4 regions of the Alteromonas sp. 5NS40-0096 genome follow, and region 2 is predicted to be linked to each of the others. Evidence: predicted binding sites of a transcription regulator. Region 2 holds the regulator's gene; each other region holds the start of a gene.

Region 1 (7,944 bases), on a different contig from region 2:
AAAAATAAAAGAAGCCTTGATGGCCATTATTATTGATGCCCGTTACAGCAAAACACAGATTATACAGGCCTATTTAAATGAGGTGTTTCTTGCCCAAAATGGTGAAAACGCAGTACACGGTTTTGGTTTAGCGAGCCACTTTTTCTTTGATCGCCCAGCGCATGAACTCAACACAGCGGAAATCGCTACGTTGGTAGCGATGATAAAAGGGCCATCCTATTACAATCCTCGTCGTTATCCTGAGCGAGCCCTTGAACGTCGAAATCTCGTTCTCCGAATCTTGTTTGAAGCCAATGAAATTGATAGAGCTGAATACGAAACGCTCGTTGACTTTCCACTAACACTTGCCAGCGGGGCCAGTCTGGCGAGTGGCAAACACCCTGCGTTTATGGAGCAAGTTCGCCGTGAATTGTCTGATATCCTTGCGGATCCGAATATTCGGGAGTCAGGGGTAAAAGTCTTTACTTCACTGGATATCTACGCGCAAAGGCGAGCGGAAAAGTCACTGACATCTACGCTCGGCTCGTTGCAAAAAAATCGCAGCGTTCCGCTGGAAGGTGCGATGGTAGTATCTAACATTTCAGCTGGGGAGATTCGAGCAATTGTCGGGAGCGTGAATACCAGCTACTCGGGCTTTAATCGCGCTTTGGATGCTCGCCGTCAAATTGGCAGTCTGGTCAAGCCCGCGGTTTATCTTACTGCGCTTGAAAGCCCCGGATTGTATAACTTAGCAACGCCTTTAAAAGACGAACCCGTCACCCTCAAAGGAAGAGAAGGTCAGCCGTGGTCGCCGCTCAATGCAGACAAAAAGTTCAGAGGCCAAGTGCCACTTATTGATGCATTAACAGGTTCTTTGAATGTGCCTACCGTGAACCTTGGCTTGGAAGTGGGGTTAGACAGCATTACTAACACGCTACAACGGCTGGGTGTTAGTGAGCCAATCGAGCAGGTGCCCGCGTTAACACTGGGCGCGGTAACGCTTAGTCCATTTTCGATGAATCAAATGTACCAAACTATCGCAAATAGTGGCCGCTACGCCCCTTTACATACTGTAAATTCAATTGTGTCCTCCAATAACCGGTTATTGTGGCAGTACGCTGACTTTTCTGAGCAACGAGTTGACGAAGCGGCAACTTATTTACTGAACTATGCGCTGTATAAAGTCACTGTGGAAGGGACGGCTAAACGCATCAGCCAAACATTTCCGGGCATTAATATGGCAGGGAAAACGGGAACAACTGACGATTATCGAGATAGTTGGTTTACCGGGTTCGACAGAAATAACGTGGCTACGGTTTGGGTAGGTAACGACGATAATCAGCCAATTGGCTTGACGGGGGCTAGCGGCGCGCTACCTATTTTTGTCAATTATCAGCGTTTGCAATCGCCAAAATCATTATCTAGACGCTTTCCACAAGGCTTGGGGATCGCAAATTTCGACAGAAGTAGCGGAGATATTATGGCGCCTGGGTGTCCTAATACTCTGAATGTGCCAGCCGTGCTAGACGTTTTACCTGCGCCCTCCGATTGCAAAGGTATGCCACCGCCAGCGGATAAAAAGAAAAAACGAACTTGGTGGGATAGGTTACTAGGCAGATAAAAAGCCCCAGGAGAATCATGATGATGGGGTAAATGATCATCATGATTTACCTGAGGAAAGGCCCTACGGGAGTAAGGGTTTTGGTTGGGAGAGGCGATGTGCGATGAATCGCACACCATTGAACACGATGAGACTGGCTAGGAAAGCAAGCACAGGTCCCATCGCGAGCATTAATACTGGTGTTGCGCCCACTAACATACTGGTTACTCAGCGTCAGTGTTGGCAGCAGTTTGTTGAGCTGGTAAGTCTGTTACAGTGACGTCTGCAACTAGACTCTTCTCAACCGCTTCTGGTTCAAAATACAAGCTAGCAGTTAGCACGTTACGTGTTGCGTCTACTGACAGCTGGGCTTGTGTTTGAGCGATTGATTCATTCATGTACTGAGTCAATACATTCTCAACGGGATTTTGTGCTGCAGCAGCTGTTGATGATACGCCAACAAAAACTAGTGCAGTGAAAAGACGACGATTAAAAAGCATGATGTTCTCCTAAAATTTGGTTAAAAAACTGCACTCTGTTTACTTCTGCTTTGCAGTTAACAATTAAGTCGCAATAACATTTGCGATAGTTGTGCCAATTTAGAAAAAAATTTTAAATTATTGATTTATAATGCTTTTTAATTTTTATGAGAATGAGAAGTGGATTTTGTCTGATCTGTTGAAACTAAAAGTTGGTCAAATTCACAGATGATTTTGTGAAATTGACCAACACTTTGTCACGCTAGCGTTTTAGCTTTTTGGCTACCATGACGATCCCCAACACTAAGGCCCCAGCGACAAAGCCACATGCCGCATCAAACAGCAGTGCAGAAGCTAACGAATAGTCGGCCGCCATCTGGTTTAGACGTTCTGCTAGGTGATGTAATGGACCAATATTGTGGGTAAGAATACCACCGCCGACGAGGAACATCGCGATTGTCCCAACGATTGCAAGTAATCGCATCAGGGCGGGGGCGGCAATGAGTAGGGCGCGTCCAGACCATTTTTGAAAAGTATTGTAACCACCAGAAAAAGACTTTCTCAGCATGTAAAGCCCGGCGTCATCCATTTTGACAAGGCCCGCTACGAGTCCATACACACCCACTGTTACGCCAATACTCAGCGCGATAAGTACACCAAGTTGCGTCACAATATCTGCTTTTTGAACACTTCCCAGTGCGATGACAATGATTTCCGCTGACAGAATAAAGTCAGTTCTGATAGCCCCTTTAATTTTTTCTTTTTCAAAAGCGACCATGTCAACTTCTTGATGGGATGCTGCACTCAAGCGCTCCTCGCGCTCGTGATCATCGCCGGAGATAAAACGATGGAGTACCTTTTCCGAACCCTCAAAGCACAGAAAGAGGCCGCCGGCAATTAATAGAAGTGTAATTAGTGGTGGAAAAAATGCGCTGATCAGTAAGGCGCTGGGTACCAAGATGACTTTGTTAAGGAATGACCCTTTTGCAACGGCCCAAACAACGGGAAGCTCTCGGTCTGCCTTTACGCCTTGAACCTGGTTTGCATTCAGGGCGAGATCGTCGCCCAGTACCCCGGCTGTTTTTTTCGCTGCCACTTTTGACATAGCAGCAATGTCATCCATCAGTGTCGCAATATCGTCAATAAGAGCGAGTAAATTGGCAGAAGCCATGCAATTTCCTTGTTAGCTTTTTTTCTCTATCTTCGGGCATACAGTTAAAAAAGCAAGTATTGCGTATCGTTTGAAAATGCGTAAATGGACTGGTTGAACGAGTTGGCCAAACAAGGCTTTTGCGCTCATGCCAGTGCGTGTAGATAAATGGTCGCTCGGCGTTTGTATTCTAACGAGTAGCTACACTAAAAGGGAGAATAACCTTAACGTTGTTAGCATGTGTCCGAGGAGGGCGTGGTAGCGTAACTTTTCAATAGCAATGAAAGCAATTCATACGATAACTCTGTTTCTGGGTGCCAAACCGAGAGAATGTCTTAGACCAAGCAGAGTTGATAGTACTAACCACGTGGTGTGACCAAATAAAAATCGTTGGTGCACTTATGCGGTGACAAAAAGACCACTCACTTTGTTGTAAACGGGGCGAGGACACGGCTATCGCTGCTAATACTCGCTCTACCCAGACTTAGTTGTCCACGTCACTCTCTTTGTTGACATGTTTTTTGATAAATTTATCTAACCCATCATTGCGTTTGTTGCATTGCACTCGGCCACCGGTAAATGAACTGATAACGGCCAAGGTTTTTGCTGCGCCAGAATCACAATTAACTTTGGTCGGCTGCAGCGTCGCGCGTTTTCTCTCTTCTTGCACCAAGTCTCGCTCAGGTAGATCAGGTGACGTTTTTAAACGTCTATGCTCTTGCGCCGCTCGGGCACCGTCTTCGTTAATTGCTCGGTCTTGATGGGACTGCATGAACTGCTGTAAGGCTTGTTTTGTCGACAAGTTCAATTGCTTTTGAGACAGCTGTGTCGTTGCGTTTTCTGAGTCCGTAGTGAGTATCTCTGGGCTTGGCGGCGACGCTATGGCCTCTGCAGGCTGAGCCGGCGGGCTTTCTGGTGAGTTTAATACCTCGGGTTCCGAAGGGGCTTTATCTATCGCTTGGGTTTGCACGTCGCTGTCTTCCGTTGGAGGGACGAGTTGTTCAACAATGGGCTCTGGCTCGGATTGAGGGACGACAGTAGGAAATACTAAGATCGCTGAAATCGGTTCGTTCACCTTGTCACTCGATACAGAGACGTCGTTGCCCAGTGACAGCGCGAAAAAAATCGCCAGGTGCACCAATAGCGACAAGCTCAATAAAATCAGCGATGTTTGACGTTTTTTGACTAAAGGAGTGGGTCTAGCAGGCAGCTCTATTAGCTCGGAAAAACCGCCAATTATCTGTGTTGTCATCTATATTCACCAGATAATTCAATATGTTGCATTGCCCTTACTGTCCCTAGTTGTCTCAACTTGAAGTATAAGTACGCCTAAATTCACAAACCAATTTGCGCAGCAAAATAGACGCGACTGTGTTTAAAAAGTTCCCATTTATTAGACAAATTTGATATTGCCAGTGGATGCGATCCAATAGGGTGCGTTGCTTAGCCCTTGCACAATTGTGGTGCACTAAATCAGTGCGTGATAATTTGTTTTGAGTGTAAGTTGTTGTTTTTTATGAGATTGAATTTGTGGCATAGGTCTTGTGTTAAGGACAATACATAAAAACAAAATTGCAATAAATCCATTCAAATCTGGGAGCAACTCATGAAACTAGTCACAGCTATCATCAAGCCTTTCAAGCTAGATGATGTCCGTGAAGCCATTTCAGAAATCGGTATCGACGGTCTAACCGTTACCGAAGTGAAAGGTTTCGGACGTCAGAAAGGCCACACTGAACTCTACCGTGGTGCAGAGTATCAAGTGGATTTTCTACCTAAGGTGAAATTGGAAATCGCCGTTCAGGATGATCAGGTAGAGCGTTTAGTAGAAGCCATCGTTGGCGCAGCGAAAACCGGCAAAATTGGCGACGGAAAGGTTTTTGTTTATGACCTTGAGCATGCCGTTCGAATTAGAACCGGCGAGTCTGACAGCGACGCGTTGTAAGCGCGACTGATAATTTTGCGGAGAAAATAATAATGGAAATCACATTTGAACTTGGGTATGCATTAGATACCTTCTATTTCCTAGTCTGTGGTGCGCTTGTCATGTGGATGGCTGCAGGCTTTGCAATGCTTGAGGCTGGTCTAGTTCGAGCGAAAAACACAACTGAAATTTTGACTAAGAACATCGCGCTTTTTGGTATCGCTTGTACCATGTACATGGTTTGCGGTTATAGCATCATGTACGGTGGCGATGACTTCTCTTGGTTCTTAAAAGATATTACTGGCGACGGCGCAACAGGTGCAGAAGAGCCTGCAACGTATGCACCTTCAGCTGACTTCTTCTTCCAAGTGGTATTCGTTGCAACAGCAATGTCTATCGTATCGGGTGCAGTTGCTGAGCGTATGAAGCTTTGGGCATTCCTTGCTTTTGCTGTTGTCATGACAGGTTTCATCTACCCAATGGAAGGTCGTTGGACTTGGGGCGGCGAAGCGGTATTCGGTATGTATACGCTAGGTGACCTTGGTTTCTCTGATTTTGCTGGTTCTGGTATCGTTCACATGGCTGGTGCTGCAGCAGCATTGGCGGGTGTACTAGTTCTAGGTGCTCGTAAAGGCAAGTACACGGCTGATGGCAAAGTTAACGCCATCCCAGGTGCAAACTTACCACTAGCAACTCTAGGTACATTCATTCTTTGGATGGGTTGGTTTGGTTTCAACGGTGGTTCTGTATTGGCTACAGCCACAGTAGAAAGTGCAAACAGCGTTGCTGTTGTATTCATGAACACAAACGCTGCAGCTGCGGGTGGTACTATCGCCGCGTTGCTATTGGCTCGCGTATTGTTCGGCAAAGCTGACCTGACTATGGCATTAAATGGCGCATTGGCTGGCCTAGTAGCAATCACAGCTGAGCCGTCTACACCTACACCACTACAAGCAACACTCTTCGGTGCGCTTGGCGGTGCCTTGGTAGTATTCAGCATCATTACTCTAGACAAGCTAAAAATCGATGATCCAGTAGGTGCTATCTCTGTTCACGGTACTGTAGGTCTTCTTGGTCTATTACTTGTACCAGCTACAAATGATGGTTCTTCAATCTCTGGTCAGTTGATTGGTGCATTGACTATCTTCGGTTGGACATTTGTTGTTAGTTTGGCTGTGTGGTTCGCACTGAAAGCTATCATGGGTGTTCGTGTAAGCGAAGAAGAAGAGTTTGACGGCGTTGACTTGAGTGAGTGTGGCTTAGAAGCTTACCCTGACTTTACAAGCGGCCGTAAATAATCGGATTCATGATTAGGCAAACAAAATAATAATAATAAGCCTGACTCACCACGATTAGCCTCGCTTTTGCGGGGCTTTTTTCTGCCTGAAACAAAAGCCCTGGTGGCCATCTTAAATCGCTTTTGTATCAACGCGTTGTCATCTATACTTTTTCAATATCCTTAGGTTTTTGTGCGTAAATCTTTTGCCCCGTTTGCGCGGGAAAGTGGCCACAACAAGAAAAACGAAGAGAGCCATCATGAAAAAGCTAGCCAGTTTGTTTTTGGGTTTATCCACTTGTATCTCGGTTTTTGCCGCCGATAGGATAACCGGCCATACATTTGCGACCCGTTCGGAAGTTATTGCCCAACAGGGGATGGCAGCAACGAGCCAGCCATTGGCGACACAAGTGGCGCTTGATATCTTAAAACGCGGCGGCAGTGCCGTTGATGCCGCGATTGCTGCAAATGCGATGCTGGGGTTAGTAGAGCCAACTGGATGCGGTATTGGAGGTGATTTGTATGCCATTGTCTGGGATGCAGAAAATCAAAGCTTGGTTGGCTTAAACGCATCGGGCCGCTCACCCAAATCCCTCGAAAAATCAGAATTCGCCGCCCAGGGGATGACAAAAATTCCTTCGTTTGGGCCATTGCCTGTTTCAGTTCCCGGTGCCGTCGATGGCTGGTTTATGCTGCATGAACGTTTTGGCAAATTGCCAATGACAACCGTGCTGACACCAGCAATTGAGTATGCAAAGCGAGGCTTCCCCGTCAGTGAGTTGATTGCCTATTACTGGCAGATGAATACAGACCGAATTGGGCACTACGACGGCTTTGCCGATATTTACCTGCCCGATGGTAAAGTACCAAGAAAAGGTGACATCTTTACCAATCCTGCATTGGCGGCGACATACGAGAAAATCGCAACGGGTGGAAGAGATGCATTCTACAAAGGTGATATTGCGCGAACCATAGATGCTTATATCAAAGAGCAAGGCGGTTTTTTGTCATACGAAGATTTGGCCTCGCACACATCTGAGTGGGTGGTGCCAGTATCAGCCAATTATCGCGGTTACGATGTATGGGAATTACCACCCAATGGTCAAGGCATTGCCGCATTGCAAATTCTCAATATATTAGAGGGATATGATATCGAAGGCATGGGCTTTGGCTCCGCTGATTACATTCATACCTTCGTTGAAGCGAAAAAACTGGCGTTTGCCGACCGCGCTAAATTTTATGCGGATATGGCGTTTAGTGACGTGCCAGTGGATTGGTTGATTTCCAAGGAATACGCAAGAGAAAGACAAAAACTCATTGACCCTAAAAAAGCCGCAAAACGCGTTGATGCTGGCATTAATCACGGTGATACCATCTATATGACGGTTGCAGACAGTGATGGCAACATGGTGTCACTGATTCAAAGTAACTTCCGTGGGATGGGATCGGGAATGACACCGCCGGGACTCGGCTTTATATTACAGAATCGGGGTGAACTTTTTACGTTAGAAGAAGGCCACGCCAACGAATATAAGC
Region 2 (7,944 bases):
TAACACAACATCGTGGTGGATTTGGTGCAGTAAGAGAAGTTGCCGACACCATTCTTCAAGCGCTTGACCGCTTGGAAGAACAACATGGGGCGAGCGTGTGAACAGACTTGGCCTGAGTATTTCCGCGCTTTTTGTGTTGGCATTGCTAATGTACTTGCCAACGTTTATGGAAGAGTCGCCGACAGACCAACAATCCGCTAAAGTGGACGCGTTGAGGCCAGCGTACTTGGCAAACAATTTAACCACGACTATGTATGACACAGATGGTAAGTTGAATCATGAGGTGTTCGCTACCACAATGGAACACTACGACCTATTGGGTTTCGTGCTGTTTCAAAACCCGATGTATACCGTATACGTGGGTGAAAATGAATCGCCATGGCAGGTGACAGCAAAGGAAGGGACACTTTATGACAACAACTTGATTCAGCTAGAAACAGATGTTGTCATAACCAATATGAGCGACGACGATTTTGTTCAGACAATAAAAACAGAGTTTATCGAAATCGACTTGAACAAAAAAACCATGACGTCGGATCAGCCCGTGGTAATAATCGGCGGGCAATACGTTATAAATAGCAATGGCTTCAATGCCGATTTGCATACCAGACAATACGAGTTAATTGATCATGTACAAACCACTTATAAACCTGGCAGCTAGTTTACTGGCCCTCAGCGCTAGTACTTTTGCACTGGCTGACGAGACCGACTTTACTAAGCCGATAAAAGTCGACTCAGCGTCTCAGTTTGTTGATGGAATTAACAAAATATCACTGTTCAAAACTGATGTTTACATCACCCAAGGCTCGTTAGTTATCGAAGCGGATGAGGTCGAAGTGGTTGCCACTGATGGCGAAGGCAACGAAGTATTCATCGCGCGAGGCAATCCCGCGAGCTATACCCAGCAAGTCACCGACGGTAAATCGGTGAATGCCAAGGCCAATGAAATTCGCTATGAAGTGAGCAAACGCAAAATTTCACTGAAAGGAAATGCAGAGCTACAGCAAGACACCAGTATGGTGCGCGGTGATACCATTACCTATGACATGGAAAAAGAACAGATGTTGGCACAAGGGTCGGAGCAACAAAATGGCAGAGTCACTACTGTGTTTAGGCCTGAAGCCATCAAAGATCTGACCGACCAAGTCGAATCTAAAGACGAAGATAAAAACGACGAGGACCAACCAAAGTAATGGCTACATTAACTGCCTCTCATTTGGCAAAATCCTATCGTTCTAGGCAAGTGGTACGCGATGTGAGCTTGTCGGTATCCAGTGGCGAAATCGTTGGACTACTCGGCCCAAACGGCGCGGGTAAGACGACAACGTTTTACATGATTGTTGGTTTGGTGCCACTGAACAAGGGTAGCATCCACATTGATGACAACGAACTGACACACCAACCTATGCATGAGCGCGCGCGCCAAGGTATCGGTTATTTACCTCAAGAAGCGTCTATTTTCCGCAAAATGACGGTACACGAAAACGTCATGGCGATTTTACAAACCCGAAAAGACTTAAACCGTCAGCAACAAGAAGAGGAAGCTGACGCTTTGCTGGACGAATTTAACATCAACCATATTCGCAACAGCAATGGGATGAGTTTGTCGGGTGGAGAACGGCGTCGAGTGGAAATTGCGAGAGCGTTGGCGGCCAACCCACAGTTCATATTGCTAGATGAACCTTTTGCTGGCGTCGACCCCATTTCGGTAAACGACATAAAAAAAATAATTCAACATCTGCGCGACCGCGGAATTGGCATCCTAATAACCGACCACAATGTGCGTGAAACCCTTGATGTTTGTGAAAAAGCCTACATTGTTAGTCATGGGGAATTGATTGCTCAGGGCTCCGCAGAGCAAGTTTTAAGCAATCAAAAAGTAAGAGATGTATACCTAGGAGAGCAATTCAAGCTATAGTTAGTATAGCGGGTTACAAATGAGCCAACAGGAACCGCAATTCGGACTTGCACTCGGTTCATTGTTTAAGGTAAAAAAGCAGGAAAATGAGAAAGTTAAGACGTAGATGAAACCTTCTTTACAGCTAAAGTTTAGTCAACAACTCACAATGACCCCTCAGTTGCAACAAGCGATCAAGCTTTTGCAGCTCTCTACGCTCGACTTGCAGCAGGAAATCCAAGAAGCACTCGACTCAAATCCACTCTTAGAAGTCGAAGATATTGGCGATGGCGATCAACCGCAAAAAAGTAACTTAGACAGTGAAAACGATGCCACTGCCGAAGCTCCTGCACCTAGTTCAGATAATATTGAAACCTCTGATGCATTAGAAAAAGACGGGTTACCCGACGAACTTCCTATCGACAGTACATGGGATGAGTATTATTCAGCGTCTTCGGCCCCTGCACCTATGGCAGCATCAGATGACGACCAAGTATTTCAAGGCGAGACCACCGACGATATCCAAGCTCACTTGCTTTGGCAGATGGGTCTGACACCATTTAGTGATATCGACCGTGTAATCGCAATGGCGATTATCGACTCAATCGATGAGTCAGGGTATTTAACGGTAACCGTTGAAGATATTCTGCAAAGTGTGAATACCGATGACGAGACAGAGGAACTTATCGAAGAGGATGAAGTCGAATGTGTATTGAAGCGAATTCAACAATTCGACCCCTTAGGTTCAGGATCTCGGACGCCGCAGGAATGTTTATTGGTGCAACTCAATCAGTTTCCCCCTGATACACCTTGGCTAGCAGAAGCAAAAATGCTGCTAACCGATTACGCGGATTTGCTCGGTAGCAAAGATTACCGAACACTGATGCGTAAGACTAAGCTAAAAGAAGACCAGCTCAGAGAAGCAATGGTGCTTTTGCAAGGGCTTAATCCTAGACCGGGCTCAGCGTTAATTACCAAAGAGCCTGAATACGTCATTCCGGATGTATCAGTCGCGAAGAAGAACGGCCGTTGGGTGGTTGAACTCAACCCGGATAGTTTGCCGAAACTCAGCATTAATCAGCAGTACGCTGCGATGAGTAAAAGTGCGCGAAGCAGCAGTGATTCACAATTTATTCGCTCACATATGCAAGAAGCCAAGTGGTTTATCAAAAGCCTAGAATCGAGAAACGATACGCTGATGAAGGTGGCAAATTGTATTGTCCAACAGCAAATGGGTTTCTTCGAACACGGTCCAGAAATGATGAAACCAATGGTGTTAAACGATGTAGCAGAAATGGTCGATATGCATGAATCCACCATCTCTCGCGTTACGACCCAAAAATATATGCATACGCCTCGCGGTATCTACGAGTTGAAGTATTTCTTCTCGAGCCACGTGGCAACGGAGTCTGGTGGAGAATGTTCGTCAACCGCGATTCGAGCGTTGATCAAGAAACTGGTTGCCGCTGAGACCCCGAGTAAACCATTAAGTGATAGTAAGATTGCTCAATTGTTGGCCGACCAAGGAATTAAAGTTGCCCGGCGGACAATAGCAAAATACCGGGAGTCTCTCTCGATTCCCCCGTCTAACCAACGAAAAAGCCTGATTTAGGCTCCACCTATAAGGAAGACGAAATATGCAAATAAACCTTACTGGTCATCATGTTGAAATAACTGATTCTTTGCGTAACTATGTCGACACCAAGTTCAGCAAGCTAGAACGTCACTTCGACCACATATCTAACGTGCATGTTATCCTCAATGTCGAAAAACTTAATCAAAAAGCAGAAGCTACGATGCACCTTAGCGGAGCGGAAGTGTTTGCCTCATCGGAAAATGAAGACATGTACGCCGCCATCGATAGTATGGTAGACAAGCTTGATCGCCAAGTGATCAAGCATAAGGAAAAACTGAAAAGGCACTAACCCTATCTGATGGATATCACAGCCATAGTCAGCCTGGATCGCACGCAATGTGCGGTCCAGTGCAATAGTAAAAAACGAATTCTAGAGATTATTAGCGAAATTGCCGCTAACAATCACCCGTCTGTTGAACAATCTACCGTATTGAGTGCACTGTTAAATCGCGAACGTATGGGAAGCACGGGAATCGGTAATGGTATTGCTCTTCCCCATGGCAGACTAGCAGGCCTGGAGCGGGTAACCGCAATTATTGTCACCAGCACGCCCGCGATAAATTTTGATGCCATCGATGATCAACCTGTCGATATCTTTTTTGCTCTGCTTGTGCCAGAAGAGCAAACCGAGGGGCATTTGCAGACATTAGCAACCGTAGCGGGTAAACTAAGCGACAAATCGACCGTTAAAGCGATTCGAAACGCCAAAACGAGTGACGACATTCTTCAAGCATTAGCCTAACGCACCATACAGGGAGACGGGGCCGTGAAACTAATTATCATAAGTGGACGTTCAGGCTCTGGGAAATCTGTAGCCTTACGCGCATTAGAAGACTTAGGCTATTATTGCGTAGATAACATTCCTGTTAACCTTTTGCCGACACTCACGCACACTGTGGTGGATGAATACGACCAAGTCGCCGTTAGTATTGATGTTCGAAACTTACCAAAAGATCCCGCAGACCTTGTAGAAATACTGGACTACATGCCTGACACTTGGGATATGACCATCGTCTACATTGATGCCAGTGACGACATTCTAGTTAAACGCTTCAGCGAAACACGCAGATTACACCCCTTAACCAAACTCAATAAGTCCTTGTCTCAGGCCATTAAAGCCGAATCCGGGTTACTCGCCCCTATCGCTGAACGCGCCGATTTGTATATCGACACTGATGGCTTTTCCATCCATCAACTGGCTGAGCTCATCAGAGAGAGAATTTTAGGCAAAAAAAGTTCTCGTTTAGTACTCGTATTTGAATCATTCGGTTTTAAACACGGTATCCCCAAAGATGCGGATTACGTGTTTGACGCCCGCTTTTTACCCAACCCTCACTGGGAACCCGATCTTAAGCACCTCACTGGCCTTGATGTGCCTGTTGAAAATTTTCTCGGGTCTCAACCCATCGTTCCTAAATTCATATTGCAAATACAAAACCTCATTGCCACCTGGTTACCTCACCTCGAGCGAAACAATCGCAGTTACGTGACGGTGGCAATCGGTTGTACAGGTGGTCAACACAGGTCAGTATTCGTCGCGCAAAGTCTCGCGAAAATTTTTGAAGAGATACACCCGGACGTACAAATTCGACATAGGGAACTGGACCAATGAATCGAGTCGAAAAACAACTGACTATCGTTAATAAACTCGGACTTCACGCCAGAGCAGCGACTCAACTCGTTCAGCTAGCTAATCAGTTTGATGCAAATGTGACGCTGCACAAGGGCGATAAAGAAGCGAACGCCAATAGTGTATTAGGCTTAATGATGCTTGAAAGTCATCAAGGCGAGCAAGTCAATGTGGTAAGTGAAGGCAACGACGCGCAAGCGGCAATGACGGCCATTGAGACGCTGATTGCTGGTCGTTTCAATGAAGACGAATAACATTTTCCAAAGTATCACGAAATTATCACGGGTGTAGTCGGGTCTTGTTAGCCAGCAGCAGTTAACAGGACCTACAATGAAGCCATCTTATTCCCCGACTCCAATACTTTTCGCCATGGGCGTATCGCTTTTACTTATCGGTATCACCATGTTCTCAGGAAACCTTGGTGGCTTGAGCAAAGTTGCCTCCTTCTTCTTGGATTTCAACGAGCAATCTTCTGGGCTTATTACCACTGGTGTTGCCAGCGTATTTACCATTTTGGGAGCATTGTCATTTGTCGCTATTCGTATCAACGCACTGCGCAAATGGCTCGGATTGGCGCTTGTCTCTTTCAGTATACTGCCTTTACTGACACTGTTTTCAGACATTCACTGGATCGATAGCTTAGGCGGTTTCCCCGCTATCGGTTCGGGTCAGGGAATAATTAAATACGTAGCCCTACTGGCTCTGGGGCTAACGTTAATTCCTAATTTTCTTTGCGCCCACCAGCTGCGTTGGATCAATTACTTTCCTGTCGCATTGGTACTGCTATGGATAGGCGGAATGAAATTTACTTTGCTAGAAGCCCAAGGTATCGAAGATTTAGTGGCCACATCTCCATTCATGTCTTGGATGTACAGCTTTATGGATGTGCAACAGACATCTAACGTCATTGGCGTTTACGATATCATCGCATTAGTGCTACTCGGTTTTGGCCTGGTGTATCGCAAATTCCTGTTGTTCGGCGTGCTCATGAGCGGTGCGGTTTTTGTTATGACTCAGACCTTTTTAGTTAGCTTTTCAGCGTCAGTAGACCAAGGGGTTTTAACCGGTACAGGTATCTTCATCATCAAAGACTTATGGTTCATTGCTAATTTATGGGTGCTGTTTACATTGGAAGATGACGATATCGACTGTGACCCTTTCTTTGCGAGAAAAGAAAATTAAAGATTGTGTAAAGGTAACGAATTCTAGATGACCAAGTGGCTGTGATTTGGGTATGCTAGCTCTGAGTGAAATAAAGGGGCGAACCAACCATGATCAGTCACCTGCGTCTTTTGCATTACTGTCATCGCGTTATCACTATCGTCATTGCAGCCGCACTTTGCATCAGCTGCGGTGGAGGCTCAGGCAGTGACAGCCAAAATGTCACGACTTCCCCTGTCTCCACTCCGCCAGTTTCTTCCCCATCTTCCAGCCCAGTGTCAGAGACGCTGTACTTTCCACCTAACGATTCGTTAACGTGGTCGACAACATCGCCAGAGTCGCTAAATTGGAATCAGAGTGCGATTAATGAATTGATGTCACACCTAGCCAATGACGGCACCCGAGCCTTTATTGTGCTCAAAGACGGAAGAATAATCATTGAGGAATACTTTGGCTCCACACTGAATGGCGGCAATGACTTTGATGCCACCAGAAATTGGTATTGGGCATCGGCGGGAAAAGTTCTCACCGGCTTCACTGTTGGCTTGGCCCAACAGGCAGCGTTTTTAACCATCGATGAGTCTTCCGCAGAGTACCTCGGCAGTGGTTGGGCACAACTGACTAGCGAACAAGAACAAGCCATCACGATAAAGCATCACCTAAGTATGACAACAGGTTTAGATGAGTCTGTAACTGATAGTGACTGCACACTAACTTCCTGTCTCTTATTCCGCAATGCACCGGGTGAACGCTGGGCCTATCACAATGCCCCTTACACCTTGCTCACACAGATTATAGAAAGTGCAGTAACCAGTGATTTCGAAACGTTCTTCAATAATACCCTTAAACAGCAAATAGGTATGGATGGCTTTTGGTATTCACCAGACGATAGCGACAACCTGACCTTCTACAGTACCGCACGTTCTATGGCGAGATTTGGCTTGCTAATGCTCAACAGAGGAGATTGGAATGGGCAGCCCATTCTCGAAGACAAAGCGTATTTCGACCAAATGATAACAAGCTCTCAAACTCACAACCCTGCCTACGGCTACTTGTGGTGGTTAAACGGTAAAGCAGCCTTTATGGTACCCGCCACAGGACAGGAATTGTATGACGGCAGTATGACAAAGAGTGCACCCAATGATATGTATGCCGCATTGGGAAAATCGGGGCAGTTTATTAATGTAGTCCCCAGTCAAAACTTAGTCATCGTGAGGATGGGAGAAAGTACAGATGACGCTCGAGTTGCGGTTTCGGTGCAGAACCGGATATGGGCGATATTCAGCCAAGTACTGACTTCTGACTAGGGTGTATCAACTGCGTTTAAGCTAACCCAAAAAGCCAGCCGCACATCACGGCGGCCAACTGTTTTCACGATTTAAATAATGGGAGTGACTTTCTCAGTCTCAACTGTAGGGCTGGGTATTGTCTCAGGAGGCAATACAGTAGGCTTAGCGTTGTTGACTGCAGCCTTATCTCGCACGTTCTTTTGAACTGTAATAGCGGCAAACATACTCAGTGTAAAAGCCATGCCGAAAAAGCCTTTTTCACTCAACAGTAAGTCGGCGTTGACCAATCCAATTACGAGTAATGCAATCGCACTGGCCGTAGAGACACAGG
Region 3 (7,944 bases), 120 kb from region 2:
CAACAAGTACTTGCCATACTTAACGAGCGCCTCGAGCAACCCGATGCTAAAGCCACGAATGTCGTAGTGCGCTTTCAATACATGTTATTGAGGTTTAGGCCAGATGCAGAGGCACAATTGGAGTGGATTTATCAGTTTGTTGGCCAACATCGAGACCGTTATGTTGGCATCAATATGGCGGGAAGAGAGGATAATGATAAGGGTTATCCAAGCCGCTTTCTTCCGGTTCTGAGAAAGCTGAGGAATCGCGCTACCAAGATCCCAATGTCGATTCATGCCGGTGAAGTGGATGAGCCTAATTTTCATGTTCGCGATACGTTAATGTTAGGGGCTGACCGCATCGGTCATGGTGTCAATCTGATCTCCGACCCGCAAACGATGCTGTTGATGCGCAACAATCGCTACCTTATTGAAATCAATTTAATTAGTAATCTTTTACTGGGTTATGTTGACGATTTTAGTCAGCACCCGTTTCCCGAGTATTTGCGAACTGGCATTCCGGTTGCTTTATCTACCGACGACAGAGGAATGTGGGATTCTACCTTGACCGACGAGTTTTTCGTTGCCGTGAAAGCGTTCAACTTAACGTGGTCGGAAATCAAGCAGTTGTCGCGCAATTCGCTTACTTATAGTTTTGTGCAACAAGAGACAAAGGAAAAGTTACTCGATGATTACGAAAGCGCTATCGACCTGTTTGAGGAACGTGCTGCGCAAGGAAACATCCCGCTTTCCAGGCCCAATGGCTTAACTACCAGAGGCTTTATCTGTCGTCAGTATGACCTTTGTTGGTAGAGGTTGAATCATCATTTTAGAAAATGGGGAACACAGGTGCGTTATCTCGTTGTCATTTTTTCATTTTTCGTGAGTCATTGGGCATTGGCCCAAAGTAGCCAGTTTAAATCCGTTTCGATTGGTGCTGCCGATGCACCAAAATCGCCCATAATGATCCAAGGGCCCATGCCTATTGAGGCAGAATATTTCGCCAGCCTGTTACAGGATGTGAAAGTTGAGCATTCGGGGAACGCGACATTTTACCTTGGTTCGTTAAATGGCTACCCAGTTGTTGTGGCGCAAACTGGCAAGGGCTTGGAAAACACGGCGGCGGCCACCGCGATAGGCATTGAACGTTACCGGCCGATTGCGATCATTAATCAAGGCACATCAGGTGGTCACGACCCGACGTTAAATGTTGGCGACATCGTATTGGGAAAACGTTCAGTCAATGCCAATAACTTTAAAACTGCTCGGTTGTTAAAGGGCGAAGGTTCAGACCCCATGCAATGGCTGCCTATGGATATCATGGCGTCTGAAGGCAGTGCCGGTGAAGGAGACAGTGCTGCAGACGCCGAAAAGATTCGATACTACTTAGGTAACAGTCAATTGATTCGCATAGCGAGGTCAGTCTCATCCAAGTACAAACGCGGTGTTGTAGTGGAGGGGACCATTGGTAGTGGCAACTTTTGGAACAATGAATTAGACCGTATTGCTTGGCTACATCAACATTTTGGTACTAGCGTTGAGGAAATGGAAACCGCCGCGGCTGCTCAGATTGCTCACGCTTATGATGTACCGTTTTTAGGTATTCGAGTGCTGTCAAACAACATCACCAATGGCGGCCATTATGACCCTTCAACAGCCGTTGATTGCCAAGTGTATGTCAAGAATGTGGTAGTGGCCTATATCGGGACGTTTGGCGAGTAATGCTCATAATCAGTGAATTCTTACCTCGATGGTTCACATGAATTGTGTTTAACAAACTGTTAAAAGCTTTTCCCTACTTTTAGTGGTAGAATCGCCGACCAATTTTTAGACACGCTTCGCGAGACACCTATGTTTGACATTTTTACTCGCCAGGACAGCAACGTTAAGAACGACGTGTTGTCAGGGATTACAGTTGCATTAGCACTCGTTCCCGAGGCTGTAGCATTCGCCTTTGTTGCGGGTGTGGAGCCAATGATCGGGTTATATGCTGCCTTCATGATGGGCTTGATTACTTCCGCAATTGGTGGCCGTCCGGGCATGATCAGTGGTGCAACCGGCGCCATGGCTGTAGTGATGGTTGCTCTAGTTGCGACTCATGGCGTGCAGTATTTGTTCGCCGCCGTGATACTCGCTGGTATTTTACAAATACTGGCCGGGATATTCCGCCTTGGTAAATTTATAAGGCTCGTGCCATACCCGGTTATGCTTGGATTCGTCAATGGTTTGGCTATAGTGATATTCCTTGCACAGCTTGGTCAGTTTAAAATGGTCAATGAGCTTGGCGTCCACACTTGGATGGAAGGTTCGATGCTCTACATCATGTTGGGTCTAGTTGCGTTGACCATGGCAATCATTTATTTACTGCCTAAATTGACGACAGCGGTGCCAGCATCGCTGGTGGCAATCGTTACCGTTACCGCTATCGTTCACGGCATCGATTTAGAAGCGCGTACCGTCATCGATTTCGTACGCGATATGTTACCTGCTGATCAACGAGAAAGCGCCACACTAGCGGGTGAATTACCTACGTTTGCTATTCCTACAGTGCCATTTAACTGGGACACCTTGATGATAATTTTGCCGACCTCGGTCATCTTGTGTTTGGTCGGCTTAATTGAGTCCTTATTGACGTTAACACTAATTGATGAAATGACTGATACTCGTGGTCGCGGTAACAAAGAGTGTGTTGGCCAAGGTGTTGCGAATACGGTGAATGGCTTCTTTGGCGGCATGGGTGGTTGTGCCATGATTGGTCAAAGCATGATTAACATTAATTCAGGCGGTCGAGGTCGATTGTCAGGTATTACTGCTGCACTGGTATTACTCGGTTTTATTCTTTTTGCTGCACCACTTATCGAGATGATTCCTTTGGCGGCTCTCGTTGGCGTTATGTTTGTTGTGGTAATTGGCACCTTTGAATGGGCATCATTTAGAATTATTCGTGGTGTGAACAAAGAGGATGCGTTTGTCCTGTTTCTAGTGACTGCGGTGACCGTGATTGCCGATCTAGCAATTGCAGTTGTTGTTGGTGTGATAGTGTCAGCGCTTGTTTTCGCTTGGAAGCACGCTCGTCATATTGCCGCGTCGACTCACATCGATGATGACGGTTGGAAAGTGTATAAGCTCGAAGGACCATTGTTCTTTGGTTCTGTATCTCACTTCCGCGATTTGTTTGACGTGAACAATGACCCAGAAGATGTGGTAATCGATTTTGATGAGTCTCGTATCTGGGATTCGTCTGGTATAGATGCACTTGACGGTCTTGCTGCGAAATACGAGCAACAAGGCAAGAAACTCCATATTCGCCATATCAGTGCGGAGTGTCGAGGGTTGCTAAACAAAGCGGGCAAGTTTGTTGAAATCAATGTCAACGAAGACCCTCGCTACCGAGTAGCTACGGATAAACTGGCGTAAAAACAGTCACCAATAGGAAGCAATTGCTCCCTATTGGTGCATTAGTTGGTTGTTATATACATAAGGTTTTACATTAGAGTGCTGAAATTATTAGGGTTTTTAATATAATTCAGACTGGCACTTAACTTGAAAGAGTAGAATACACGTGTCTGGCTCGGCGATGCCGTCCTCCGTGGTGATACTGCGTCGGACACAATTAATTATCGGTTTATGCATGTAGCGTAAATCACAACATTTATCGCTGCCACTTGGCAGCAAAGGCAACGAAGCCCACGACTAACATCAGTTAGTCGTGGGTTTTTTTTTGCATCGGTAAAGGGTTTTTACATGAATCAATCTATCAGTTCAAAGCGGGTTCTCGTGATTGGTAACGGCATGGTGGGACACCATTTTGTGGAGCAACTTGTGCAGCAAAATGTCCATGCCGATATCACGGTACTGTCTGGAGAGCCAAGGCTGGCTTACGACAGAGTACACCTTTCGGAGTTTTTCACTGGTAAAACCGCCGATGACTTGGCTCTCACCGATGAGAAAACCTATCAAGACTGGGGCATTAACTATGTGCTCAATGCGATGGTGACGGAAATTGACCGCGAGCAGCAGTCTGTCACCACCGAAGCAGGTGAAACCTACCAATACGATACCCTTGTCATGGCGACAGGATCTTACCCCTTTGTGCCACCTATTCCGGGTAACAGCCAAGAGCACTGCTTGGTATATCGGACGATTGAAGACTTGGAAGCGATTTCGGCGTCTGCCCAGCAAAGTAAGGTAGGTGTTGTGGTTGGTGGCGGATTACTTGGTTTAGAAGCCGCCAATGCACTTAAACAAGCGGGCCTACAAACTCATGTTGTCGAGTTCGCGCCGCAACTAATGGGCGTGCAACTCGATGTAGAAGGCGGGGAAGTACTCAAAACGAAAATCACCGATTTAGGTGTGACGGTTCACACCCAAAAAGCGACGCAAGAGATAGTGGCAGGAGACGTTTGTCGCTACAAGATGTGTTTTGCCGATGGCACTGAGTTGGAAACCGATATGATTCTGTTTTCAGCTGGTATTCGACCCAATGATCACCTCGCTAAACAGACGGGGCTAACCCTTGGCGAAAGAGGCGGCATCGTTGTCGATAATCAATGCCAAACCTCTGACCCGAATATCTTTGCAATCGGTGAGTGTGCACTGTGGGATAACCGAATTTTTGGTTTGGTCGCACCGGGTTACACGATGGCAAGAACCGTCGCTTCCGCGCTGACTGGCGGTAGTGAAACCTTCAACGGTGCAGATATGAGCACTAAACTCAAGCTAATGGGAGTTGAAGTCGGTTCTATTGGCGATGCGCACGGTAAGACGCCGGGCGCTTTGACCTATGTTTACCACAACCAACCGGATGGTGTTTACAAAAAGTTAGTGGTTGATGCTAGCAAAACCAATGTAATTGGTGCCGTTCTGGTTGGGGATACCTCAGACTATGACACCTTACTGCAATACGCGTTGAATTCAATAGCCCTGCCAGACACTCCGGAATCGTTAATATTGCCGTCCAGCGGTGAGGCGATATCCCTAGGTGCAGATTCGCTGCCAGATTCAGCCAGCATTTGTTCGTGCCACAATGTCACCAAAGGCGATATTGTGACGGCTATTGATAGCGGTTGCTGCAGTTTGGGTGATGTGAAATCCGAAACGAAAGCCAGCACAGGTTGTGGCGGATGTGCGGCGCTATTGAAGAACGTCGTCGATGGCGAATTAGAAAAACGTGGTGTGGAAGTGTCCACGGATATTTGTTCTCACTTCCCTCATTCACGAGAAGCGTTATTCCATATTATCAAAGTTGAAGGTATCAAAGACTTTGAAACGTTACTGACCAAACACGGTAAAGGATTGGGTTGTGACATTTGTAAGCCCGCCGTGGGGTCTATTTTAGCCTCGGTGTGGAACGATTACATTCTCGAACCGTCACACTTGCCGTTACAAGACACCAATGATACCTACTTAGGCAACATGCAAAAGGACGGTACCTACAGCATAGTCCCCCGTGTGCCAGGCGGCGAAATCACGCCCGAAAAGCTCATATTGCTTGGAGAAATTGCCAAGGAATACAAGCTCTACACAAAAATTACGGGTGGTCAGCGCATCGATTTGTTTGGTGCTCGAGTCGAACAATTACCGGACATCTGGGGCAAGTTAGTTGCAGGTGGTTTTGAAACAGGTCACGCCTATGCCAAAGCATTGCGTACTGTTAAATCCTGTGTAGGCAGTACGTGGTGTCGCTATGGCGTTCAAGATTCGGTCGGTCAAGCGATAGACCTAGAGAACCGCTACAAAGGACTTCGTGCACCACACAAAATTAAGTTTGCGGTTTCAGGCTGTACTCGAGAATGTGCCGAGGCCCAAAGCAAAGACATTGGTGTGATCGCGACTGAAAATGGTTGGAACCTCTATGTGTGCGGTAATGGAGGAATGAAGCCTCGTCACGCCGATTTGTTTGCAACTGACTTAGATGACGAAACTCTCGTTAAGTATATCGACCGAGTGTTGATGTTCTACACCAAAACGGCAGACCGATTGCAACGCACATCCGTATGGATGGAAAACATGGAAGGTGGTTTAGATTACCTCAAATCTGTAGTGATCGATGACGCCTTAGGCATTTGCGATTCACTTGAAGCACAAATGCAACACGTGGTTGATACCTATCAGTGCGAATGGAAAACGACCATCGAAAACCCCGAATCCCTCAAACGTTTCCGCCGCTTCGTCAATAGCGATGGCAAAGACGTCAATATTCAATTTGTTGAAGAGCGTGGTCAGCTGAGACCAGCCACAAAAGTGGAAAAGCACAGTAAAGAAGCCCTCATTCCAGTAGAAGTTTTGTAAGGAGAACTGTGATGACGAATGTGTCGGTAGCAGCAAGTGAAAATTGGGTAGACGTGTGTTCTACAGCAGATTTAATCGATAACAGTGGTATTTGTGCGCTGATTAATGGCCAGGAAGTTGCCATTTTCAGTGTGGCCATGGGGGGAACCAGAGCAGTTTACGCTATTTCGAACTGGGACCCAATTGGCGAAGCCAACGTTTTGTACCGTGGGATTATCGGTTCGATTGAAGAAGACGTCGTAGTCGCATCACCGCTTTATAAACAGCACTTTTCATTGATTTCGGGCAAGTGCTACGAAAATGAAAGTGTGAGTGTAGCGACCTTTGATGTAGAGATTAATGGCGACAGAGTCTTGGTCTTAAGCTGAGCTGTGGGTATAAATGCATGAATGAGGCAAACCCCATCGATAGCAACGAATCAGCGAAGCAAGGCAGCGTGCAAAGCTGTGTGAAAAAAACCACTTGCCCTTACTGTGGTGTGGGGTGTGGCGTAGATATAGACATACAACACGATGGCAGCCAACGAACAGCAGTAGGACTGAATGGGTCGCCGGAACACCCTGCAAATTTTGGAAAGCTGTGTGTTAAAGGCAGCCATTTACTCGATACTATTACGCCGTCAAATCGTTTGCTATTCCCTGAAGTAAACGGTCATCGAGTTAGTTGGCCAGTAGCCACCGACACCATAGCGCAAAAAATTCAGGATGTTTTGGCGACTCATGGCCCAGAGGCGATCGCGTTCTACGTATCAGGGCAGTTGTTGACCGAAGACTACTATGTCGCTAACAAGCTCATGAAGGGCTTCATTGGCAGCGCTAATATCGATACCAATTCTAGGCTATGTATGTCGTCGGCCGTAGCAGCGTATAAACGCGCTTTTGGTGGTGACCTGGTTCCCTGCTGTTATGAAGACCTCGAGTGCACCGATTTAATTGTCCTAACTGGAAGTAATGCTGCGTGGACACACCCGGTTTTGTATCAACGTATTGAGCGAGCAAAACAAGCGAATCCGTCAATGAATGTGGTTGTTATCGATCCGCGAGAAACGGCCTCTTGTGCTATCGCCGATATTCACCTATCGCTGAAATCGGGTAGTGACGCTGCGCTGTTTAACGGTTTGCTAGCCTATCTTCACGCTAATGGAAAAGTGGATATAGGTTACATAGCGTCACACACCGAAGGCTTTGAAGCCGCACTGGAATACGCGGCAGAATGGTCAGTAGAGAAAGTTAGTACTTACTGTGGTCTTAGCGTTAATAAAATAAAAGAGTTCTATGCGTTATTTAGCGGTTCTGAACGAGCGATAACGTTTTTTTCAATGGGGATAAACCAGTCAAATACAGGTACCGATAAAGGTAATGCCATCATCAATGTTCACCTTGCCTCTGGGAAAATAGGTAAGCCGGGTTCTGGACCATTTTCGATTACTGGCCAACCCAATGCCATGGGGGGAAGAGAGGTTGGCGGGTTAGCGAATTTATTGGCCGCACATATGGATTTTGCGAACCCCGAAGACATTCAACGTGTCGCTCGTTTCTGGAATGCTGCCAATATGGCACAAAAACCTGGGCTAAAAGCGGTCGACTTATTCGACCAAATGGCTGATGGGAAAATCAAGTTTGTTTGGATAATGGCAACCAACCCAGTTGTCAGCATGCCCAATCGCGAGCGCAT
Region 4 (7,944 bases), on a different contig from region 2:
TTGGCGGCTGCGTTGTTGGTAGGTGACGCTAGCGCAGGCATAGAGTTTGCCGTGGTCGATTGGATTGCCAATGGCTGGCTATTTTTCACTGGTTTATCGGTAAACAGAACAGTACCGTCCTCGAGTACAACCTTGTAGATTGTCCCGCTGACTGCCGATGTTGTTAGGGTGGCGAGTACAATAAGCGATAAACTTTTTTTCATACTTCCATTGTAGGGGAAACCCAGCGAAAAAAAAGCCCGCAAATGCGGGCTTCGTATTGAATGTAATAACTAAAACGCGATTACACGCTGTAGTACATGTCGAACTCTACTGGGTGAGTTGTCATGTTAAGTGTCGTGACTTCTTCAGACTTAAGGTCGATGTAAGCATCGATCATGTCATCAGTCATTACACCACCAGCGGTAAGGAAATCACGGTCATTGTCTAATGCTTCAAGAGCTTGTTCGAAAGAACTTGCAACTGTAGGGATTTCCAATGCTTCTTCAGCTGGTAAGTCGTACAAGTCTTTATCCATTGCATCGCCAGGGTGAATCTTGTTCTTGATTCCGTCTAGGCCAGCCATCAACATTGCTGTGAAAGCAAGGTATGGGTTTGCAGTTGGGTCTGGGAAACGTACTTCGATACGACGTGCTTTGTCGCTAGTAACGAATGGAATACGGATAGATGCAGAACGGTTACGGGCAGAGTATGCCAACATAACAGGTGCTTCAAAACCAGGAACCAAACGCTTGTACGAGTTAGTTGAAGCGTTCGCGAACGCATTGATTGCGCGAGCGTGCTTAATGATACCACCGATGTAGTAAAGTGCTTCTTCTGAAAGACCAGCGTACTTGTCGCCTGCGAACACGTTAACACCATCTTTAGAGATAGATTGGTGACAGTGCATACCAGAACCGTTATCGCCTACAAGTGGCTTAGGCATGAAAGTCGCACTCTTGCCATAAGCGTGTGCAACGTTATGTACAACATACTTGTAGATTTGAATTTCGTCTGCTTTGTTAACCAAAGTGTTGAATTGGCAAGCGATTTCGTTCTGACCTGCTGTCGCCACTTCGTGGTGATGCGCTTCAACAACTAGGCCCATTTCTTCCATAACCATACACATTGCTGTACGGATATCATGGCCTGAATCTACCGGAGGTACTGGGAAGTAACCGCCTTTAACGCCTGGACGGTGGCCAAGGTTGCCGTCTTCAAAGTCTGCACCTGAGTTCCATTTTGCTTCTTCTGAATCAATAGCATAGAAAGAACCGGCCATGTCAGTGTGGAATTTCACGTCGTCAAACATGAAGAATTCTGGCTCTGGACCGAAGAAACAAGTGTCACCGATACCAGTAGACTTAAGGTACTCTTCTGCGCGGCGAGCGACAGAGCGAGGGTCGCGCTCGTAACCTTCCATCGTTGAAGGTTCAAGGATATCACAACGAATGTTGACCTGAGTTTCTTCTGCAAACGGGTCTAGAACGACGGTAGCGGGGTCTGGCATTAGGATCATGTCAGATTCATTGATGCCTTTCCAACCAGCGATTGAAGAGCCATCGAACATTTTACCTTCTTCAAAGAAGTCTTCGTCGATTTGGTGAACAGGGATAGAAACGTGCTGCTCTTTACCCTTAGTATCCGTAAAACGCAAATCAACAAATTTGGCTTCACTCTCTTTGATTAGTTCTAATGCCTTTTCTACTGACATCGTGTCCTCCAGGTTGTTGTCATTACGTGGGTCAAAAATGGTGAACCCAACAATTGGTACTTTTTGAAGCGATAATCATGCCATTTAGTCAACACCCGAGTTCAGTGGCTTTAAACGAACAAAGATTATCAAAAATCTGTTTTTATGCACCTGCATGGTGCAATTGTGCACCTATTTGGTGCGTTGACTGAGTTTTCGTACTCAAAGACTAGCTTATGAAGCCTCAACCTACAAAGACATAACACGCTTTTCCTTGATTTGAGTCAGCTTGACCCACTCTCAAGACAGCTGTGTTACAAAATGATGAAGTTTGGCTTATTTGGTGCAATGCAACTCCAGCTATTTATTATCCGGCTATAGTGAAAAAAAGTGGCGCATTAGTGAGGATTTTTCTGTACAATCCGCGCACATTTATAGCTCTAAATCGCTTTCGATATAAAGGCTCTGGGGTTTTACCCCTAAGTGAGCCGCATGTTTACAGGCATAAAACTTCATGAATACTACTGATATCAGTAAATTACGGAACATCGCAATTATTGCGCACGTTGACCACGGTAAGACAACCTTGGTTGATAAATTGTTACAGCAGTCGGGAACACTAGAGAGTCGTGGCGAAGCTGAAGAACGCGTAATGGACTCAAACGACATTGAGAAAGAACGCGGTATTACCATCCTAGCTAAGAATACGGCGATCAAATGGAACGATTACCGCATCAATATCGTTGATACTCCAGGACACGCCGATTTCGGTGGTGAAGTAGAGCGTGTTATGTCGATGGCTGATTCAGTATTACTGTTGGTTGATGCACAAGAAGGTCCTATGCCACAAACGCGTTTTGTGACGCAAAAAGCATTTGCCCAAGGCCTTAAGCCAATCGTTGTTATTAATAAAATCGACAAGCCTGGCGCTCGCCCTGATTGGGTAATGGATCAGGTCTTTGATTTGTTCGATAACTTGGGTGCCACTGACGAACAGTTGGACTTCCAAGTTGTTTACGCGTCAGCATTGAATGGCTGGGCGTCACATGATGGCGAACAAGCAGAAGACATGACCGCTTTGTTCGAAACTATTGTTGAGCAAGTAGAAGCACCAGATACTGATGTCGAAGGTCCATTCCAAATGCAAATCTCGCAGCTGGACTACAACTCTTATGTTGGTGTTATTGGTGTTGGTCGTGTGACTCGAGGCAGTGTTAAACCTAATCAACAAGTGACAATAGTCATGGCTGATGGTACCACTCGCAATGGTAAAGTTGGCCAAGTACTGGGGTATTTGGGCTTAGAGCGTCACGAAGTGGAAGCCGCTCATGCTGGTGATATCATCGCGATTACTGGCCTAGGTGAACTAAAGATTTCAGATACGATCTGTGACATTAATACGGTTGAAGCTTTGCCTCCGTTATCGGTGGATGAGCCAACAGTAACAATGACGTTCCAGGTCAACACGTCTCCGTTTTCTGGTAAAGAAGGTAAGTACGTAACATCGCGTAATATCCTTGACCGTTTGCATGCTGAGTTGGTTCACAACGTGGCCCTTCGTGTTGAAGAGACCGATGATCCAGATAAATTCCGTGTTTCTGGTCGTGGTGAATTGCACCTAGGCATTCTTATCGAAAACATGCGTCGTGAAGGTTACGAGCTGGCCGTATCGCGCCCAGAAGTTATCATTCGCGAAGTAGACGGCGAATTGCAAGAGCCTTACGAAACGCTAACAATTGACTGTGAAGAAGAGCATCAAGGCTCAATCATGGAGCAAATCGGCTTGCGTAAAGGTGAGTTAACTGACATGTCTCCTGATGGTAAAGGCCGTATTCGTATGGACTTCATCATTCCAAGTCGTGGCTTAATTGGATTCCAAACAGAATTCATGACCTTAACGTCTGGTTCTGGCTTGCTATATCACACGTTTGACCATTATGGTGCCCACAAAGGCGGCATTATCGGCCAACGTAAGAACGGTGTACTTATCGCTAATGCCGCGGGTAAAGCACTGACTAACGCCTTGTTTAACCTTCAAGATCGCGGACGTTTATTCATCGGACACGGTGTTGAAGTATACGAAGGAATGGTGATTGGTATTCACAGCCGTGACAATGACCTGACAGTTAACGCACTAAAAGGTAAGCAGTTAACCAACGTTCGTGCTTCAGGAACTGATGAAGCACAAAGTTTGGTACCGCCAATTGTAATGTCACTTGAACAAGCGCTTGAGTTTATCGATGATGATGAACTTGTCGAGGTGACACCTGAGAGCATTCGTATTCGTAAGAAATTACTGACTGAAAACGAACGTAAACGCGCGTCAAGAGACAAGAAAAAAGACTAAGTTATAGTCATTTATTCTGATTAAAAACAGGTGCTTCGGCACCTGTTTTTGTTTTCCTACTTTGCAACTTCACCAATCATAGTTATGCTTTAGGCATCGAACGATTTTATTTTTCTCACGTCAATTCGAGCAATCAATTGGGTGATCTCACGGTCTACTATTCGGACATACAAAGAGATCAATATGACTGATTTAACTATTGCAGTAATCGATGATGATACAATTTCCTTAGATATCATTGTCGCAGGCTTGGAAGACAAATTAGGAGCGACCGTGTTTGCGTTTTCGCGAAGCAAGGTAGCGTTAGAATTTCTCAAGCAACAATCGCACGATAGTATTCACCTAGTGATCAGTGATCTGGTAATGCCGGAATACTCTGGACTAGAACTGTTGGCGACGTGTCGAGAATTGCAAAATGATGTGCCCTTTATACTTCTGACGGCCAATGCAACTAAAGATACAGTGGTTAAAGCGCGTCAACTTGACGTTACCGCATTTTTAGCGAAACCCGTTGCTATCGATAACCTCGTTCGTAAAGTTGTGAGTTTAACATCAGCCCAGTAATAAGGAATCTTAGTAGTGACAAGCCAATTCGACAGCACACCTGATCGCGCCAATACCTATGCATTTAAGTACGAAAAATACAAAGGTAAAGACATCATTCCAACGTGGGTGGCCGATACGGAATTTGCTTGTGCGCCGGAGATTTTAGACGCAATCAAGACCCGCGTAGACCACGGTATTTTAGGTTATTACCTACCCGCTCAGTATGAACCTGCGAATACGGCAATTGTGGAATGGCTTGACACGCAGCATGATTGGCAAATTCAATCAGATTGGATCGTTTGGGTACCGGGAGTGGTTCCGGGTTTCAACGCGGTATGCAAAGGTTTTTGTCAGCCCGGTCAAAAGGTAATTGTCCAGACTCCAAATTATCCGCCTCTTTTAGCAGCACCTCAGCTAAATGGACTAACCAAGGTGGAAGTCGGTACAGTGGAAATTGAGGGCAGACTAACTATTGATTTCGAAGCATTAGAACAAGCGGCCGCTGATCCAGACTGTAAGTTGTTTATCGTCTGTAACCCGATGAATCCCGTGGGTACGGTGCTAAGCCAGCAGGAATTAACGCGTATCGCTGATATCTGTAATACTCACGATGTGTTGTTGTGCTCTGACGAAATTCATTGCGACCTTGTGCTAGAGCCGGACGCAAAGCATTTGCCAGCGGGGCGAGATAAGCAGCTAGCCGACAACAGTATTACGCTAATGGCCGCGAGTAAAACATTCAATGTAGCAGGGCTTGGCGCGGCGTTCGCTATCATCCCTGACCGTAAAGTACGCCAGGCTTTCTCTCAAGCAATGGCTGGTCTGGTACCTTGGGTAAACGTACTAGGGTTAGTAGCGACAGAAGCGGCTTTTACTGAGGCTAAACAATGGCATGCACAGGAATTGGATTACTTACGTGGCAATCGTGATTATTTGGTGGATGCAATTAACCGTATTCCTGGTTTAAAAGCTTTGTCACCCGACGCCACTTTCTTGCTGTGGGTGGACGCCAGTGGGTTGGGCGTTGATAACGTGCAAGCGTGGTGTGAATCCAAAGGAGTAGGGCCCTCACCTGGCAAGGACTTCGGTGCCCCTCAATGTTTTCGTATTAATTACGGTTGTAGTCGCAATATGCTTGAGGCTATTGTCTCGAGGTTAGCCAGTAAATAGCCCCCAAAGTTTGTAAAGGGTGATGGCGCTTACGATCGTAACGACAAAAGCGCCAACACTATTTGACAGCAAGCGATTTTTAAACGGGCCAAGTTGCTCATTACGATTCATTACCAACAGTAAACTCACCGCGACTATCGGCAACAGCATGCCATTAGTCGCTTGAGCGAAAACGATGGCAAGGATGGGTTTGATACCAATCACAGTAGTGAGTACACCACACAGTAAAATGGTCATCCACACTGATCTAAACGCTTTACTGGTGATATCACTCGATAATCCCAACGCGCCACATACGGCATAGGCACCAGCAAGAGGAGCAGTAATTGCACTTGTGATGCCAGCACAAAACAATCCAATAGCGAAAAACCACGCGGCATGCTCACCTAAAATGGGTGTGAGTTGCTGACTCATCGTTGATGTCGTCAACGCGATATCTCTGCCATAAAAAGCCCCCATCGCGGTTAGCATAATGATACAAGTGATCAATCCGCCTATGACTATCGCGGTGAATGACTGCTTGCGAGCTTGAGCCATCACATCATCGATATATTGGTTTTTGGCTTCGTCGGCAACGAGACTAGCGTGGAGAAACAAGTTGTATGGGACTATGGTAGTGCCGATCAGTGCTAAGATAATGACCATAGCTTCACCGTCGAGTTTGGGCGAGAATGCACCACTTAAGACTTCAGTCCAATCGGGACCAGCGAAAGCGAGGGTGACGGCAAATACCAGGGTCATTAGCCCGACCAAACTCACTAATACCCCTTCGATTAACTTGTACTTTCCACTCCATAACAAGGCACCAGCCACAAGCCCCATGAGACCTGCCCATTGGGTCACTCCTAAATCAAAAAGCGTATTGAGCCCGACTGCCGCACCGGTTAAATTACCTGCTTCATAGGCGGCATTACCTATGCCAATGGCGCTGATGATTAACAGTGAGATTACCCAACGAAATGTTCGGTTTTTTGCTAGAGACTGTAAGTTTGTCGCGAGCCCGTTGCCTGTCGCGGCCCCCAACCTAACCGCCATGTCTTGTAAAACTATTGTCGCTATAACGGAAAAAACGAGTGCCCAAATCAGTGATGCACCGTACGTTGCACCGGCGACGCTGGCCGTGGTGATAGTACCCGGTCCAATAAAGGCGGCGGCGATTAAGTATCCAGATTTCTTCGAGGCCATGGTTGTTCTCATTTTGTGAGGCCGAATACGTTCACATTAGCGTTTGGGGCAGGGGAGTGCAAGGGCACATAGCCTGATAACTAATTGAATAAACACAAAGAGTTGTCTTGGTTGCGACAGTTCTATTTTGACGTATCATGAAGCTATTCAAGACTAGAGTTCAGCTATCTGCAATGACACTTTTCGCGCTGTACGATAACCCCGTTTACCATTCCGTTCTGCCTGAATACGATTTTGCGCAGGGTTTTATTTTTGCGGTTGCCTCAAGTCCAGACATTCCCATGCCAGAAGAATGGATGCCAAAGGTGATTCGACGCCACTCCTCGCAATCTCAACTTGATGCGGCACAAGTCGACGAATTGGCGACAGCCTTGATGAGCGAGTTGCGAGACAGTCTCAATGTAATGAGACAAGGCCGAAAGCTCTTACCCAGCAGACTACAATGGGAAGACAATGACTATAATTCAGGTTTTTGCCAGTGGTTGTGTGGGTTAATGGAAGGGCATCACTGTGTAGAACATACATGGCAGTTTGCTTGGGATAAACTTGAACAGAAAAAGCCTGACATATTGCCAGAGATGTCAGCAGACCTCACCCGATGCATAAAACTATTTACTACTCTCGCAAAACCAACACTGTCGTTGTCGAATCTCGAGAGTGAGCGGGCCGACGCTTTGAGAGACAATTTTGCTACCTTGGCCAATCAGGTTCCTAACATGTTGAAAGACTATGTTAAATTGGCAGGCGTATTGGCCGAGTACCTGCCCAATCAATTTGAAACCTTTGTACAAAGTAGTAACACCAATCCACATACATAAATGGTCGCGGTGGGTGAGTAGTCGAACTAGCGGGCCTCGCCCAAAAAGAGTCAGCAGGCCTTCACTTATATGTTGGCGCCTAACGCAACGTATTAAGCATTACTTCACCATGCTCTAGGGAGTCATAGCCTCTTTGGGCAGTGCATCTACCTTTGCCAATTGGTATAACTGCGAGGCAAAAGGTTTGGCTTAGTGATGTTTTAAAT

The links. Region 2 encodes sigma-54, which starts transcription at its own class of promoters, with help from an activator protein. Its sites were predicted from a motif close to GTTGGCACGNNNNTNGNNT; they were not measured.
Region 1: glnK (P-II family nitrogen regulator) is a predicted target of sigma-54. The motif match lies at 4,738-4,756, and genes of this name have one in related genera.
Region 3: nirB (nitrite reductase large subunit NirB) is a predicted target of sigma-54. The motif match lies at 3,510-3,528, and genes of this name have one in related genera.
Region 4: glnA (glutamate--ammonia ligase) is a predicted target of sigma-54. The motif match lies at 1,760-1,778, and genes of this name have one in related genera.

Annotation. Positions count from the first base shown of each region.
Region 1 is NZ_BAAJLQ010000005.1:176,359-184,302, forward strand. It holds gene mrcB (penicillin-binding protein 1B) at 1-1,600, shown strand, start outside; gene AC27G9_RS15790 (hypothetical protein) at 1,804-2,079, opposite strand; gene AC27G9_RS15795 (DUF808 domain-containing protein) at 2,321-3,229, opposite strand; gene AC27G9_RS15800 (hypothetical protein) at 3,693-4,460, opposite strand; gene glnK (P-II family nitrogen regulator) at 4,815-5,153, shown strand; gene AC27G9_RS15810 (ammonium transporter) at 5,186-6,430, shown strand; gene ggt (gamma-glutamyltransferase) at 6,669-7,944, shown strand, end outside.
Region 2 is NZ_BAAJLQ010000002.1:272,343-280,286, reverse strand. It holds gene kdsC (3-deoxy-manno-octulosonate-8-phosphatase KdsC) at 1-101, shown strand, start outside; gene lptC (LPS export ABC transporter periplasmic protein LptC) at 98-661, shown strand; gene lptA (lipopolysaccharide transport periplasmic protein LptA) at 630-1,193, shown strand; gene lptB (LPS export ABC transporter ATP-binding protein) at 1,193-1,918, shown strand; gene AC27G9_RS07160 (RNA polymerase factor sigma-54) at 2,025-3,509, shown strand; gene hpf (ribosome hibernation promoting factor) at 3,535-3,822, shown strand; gene ptsN (PTS IIA-like nitrogen regulatory protein PtsN) at 3,832-4,275, shown strand; gene rapZ (RNase adapter RapZ) at 4,300-5,145, shown strand; gene AC27G9_RS07140 (HPr family phosphocarrier protein) at 5,142-5,417, shown strand; gene AC27G9_RS07135 (DUF417 family protein) at 5,494-6,345, shown strand; gene AC27G9_RS07130 (serine hydrolase domain-containing protein) at 6,435-7,631, shown strand; gene yiaA (inner membrane protein YiaA) at 7,703-7,944, opposite strand, start outside.
Region 3 is NZ_BAAJLQ010000002.1:148,408-156,351, forward strand. It holds gene AC27G9_RS06615 (adenosine deaminase family protein) at 1-792, shown strand, start outside; gene AC27G9_RS06620 (5'-methylthioadenosine/S-adenosylhomocysteine nucleosidase) at 829-1,701, shown strand; gene AC27G9_RS06625 (SulP family inorganic anion transporter) at 1,831-3,396, shown strand; gene nirB (nitrite reductase large subunit NirB) at 3,724-6,270, shown strand; gene nirD (nitrite reductase small subunit NirD) at 6,282-6,638, shown strand; gene AC27G9_RS06640 (nitrate reductase) at 6,656-7,944, shown strand, end outside.
Region 4 is NZ_BAAJLQ010000003.1:231,245-239,188, forward strand. It holds gene AC27G9_RS10945 (DUF4124 domain-containing protein) at 1-203, opposite strand, end outside; gene glnA (glutamate--ammonia ligase) at 284-1,693, opposite strand; gene typA (translational GTPase TypA) at 2,187-4,019, shown strand; gene AC27G9_RS10960 (response regulator) at 4,203-4,583, shown strand; gene AC27G9_RS10965 (MalY/PatB family protein) at 4,599-5,735, shown strand; gene AC27G9_RS10970 (Nramp family divalent metal transporter) at 5,721-6,920, opposite strand; gene AC27G9_RS10975 (UPF0149 family protein) at 7,058-7,738, shown strand.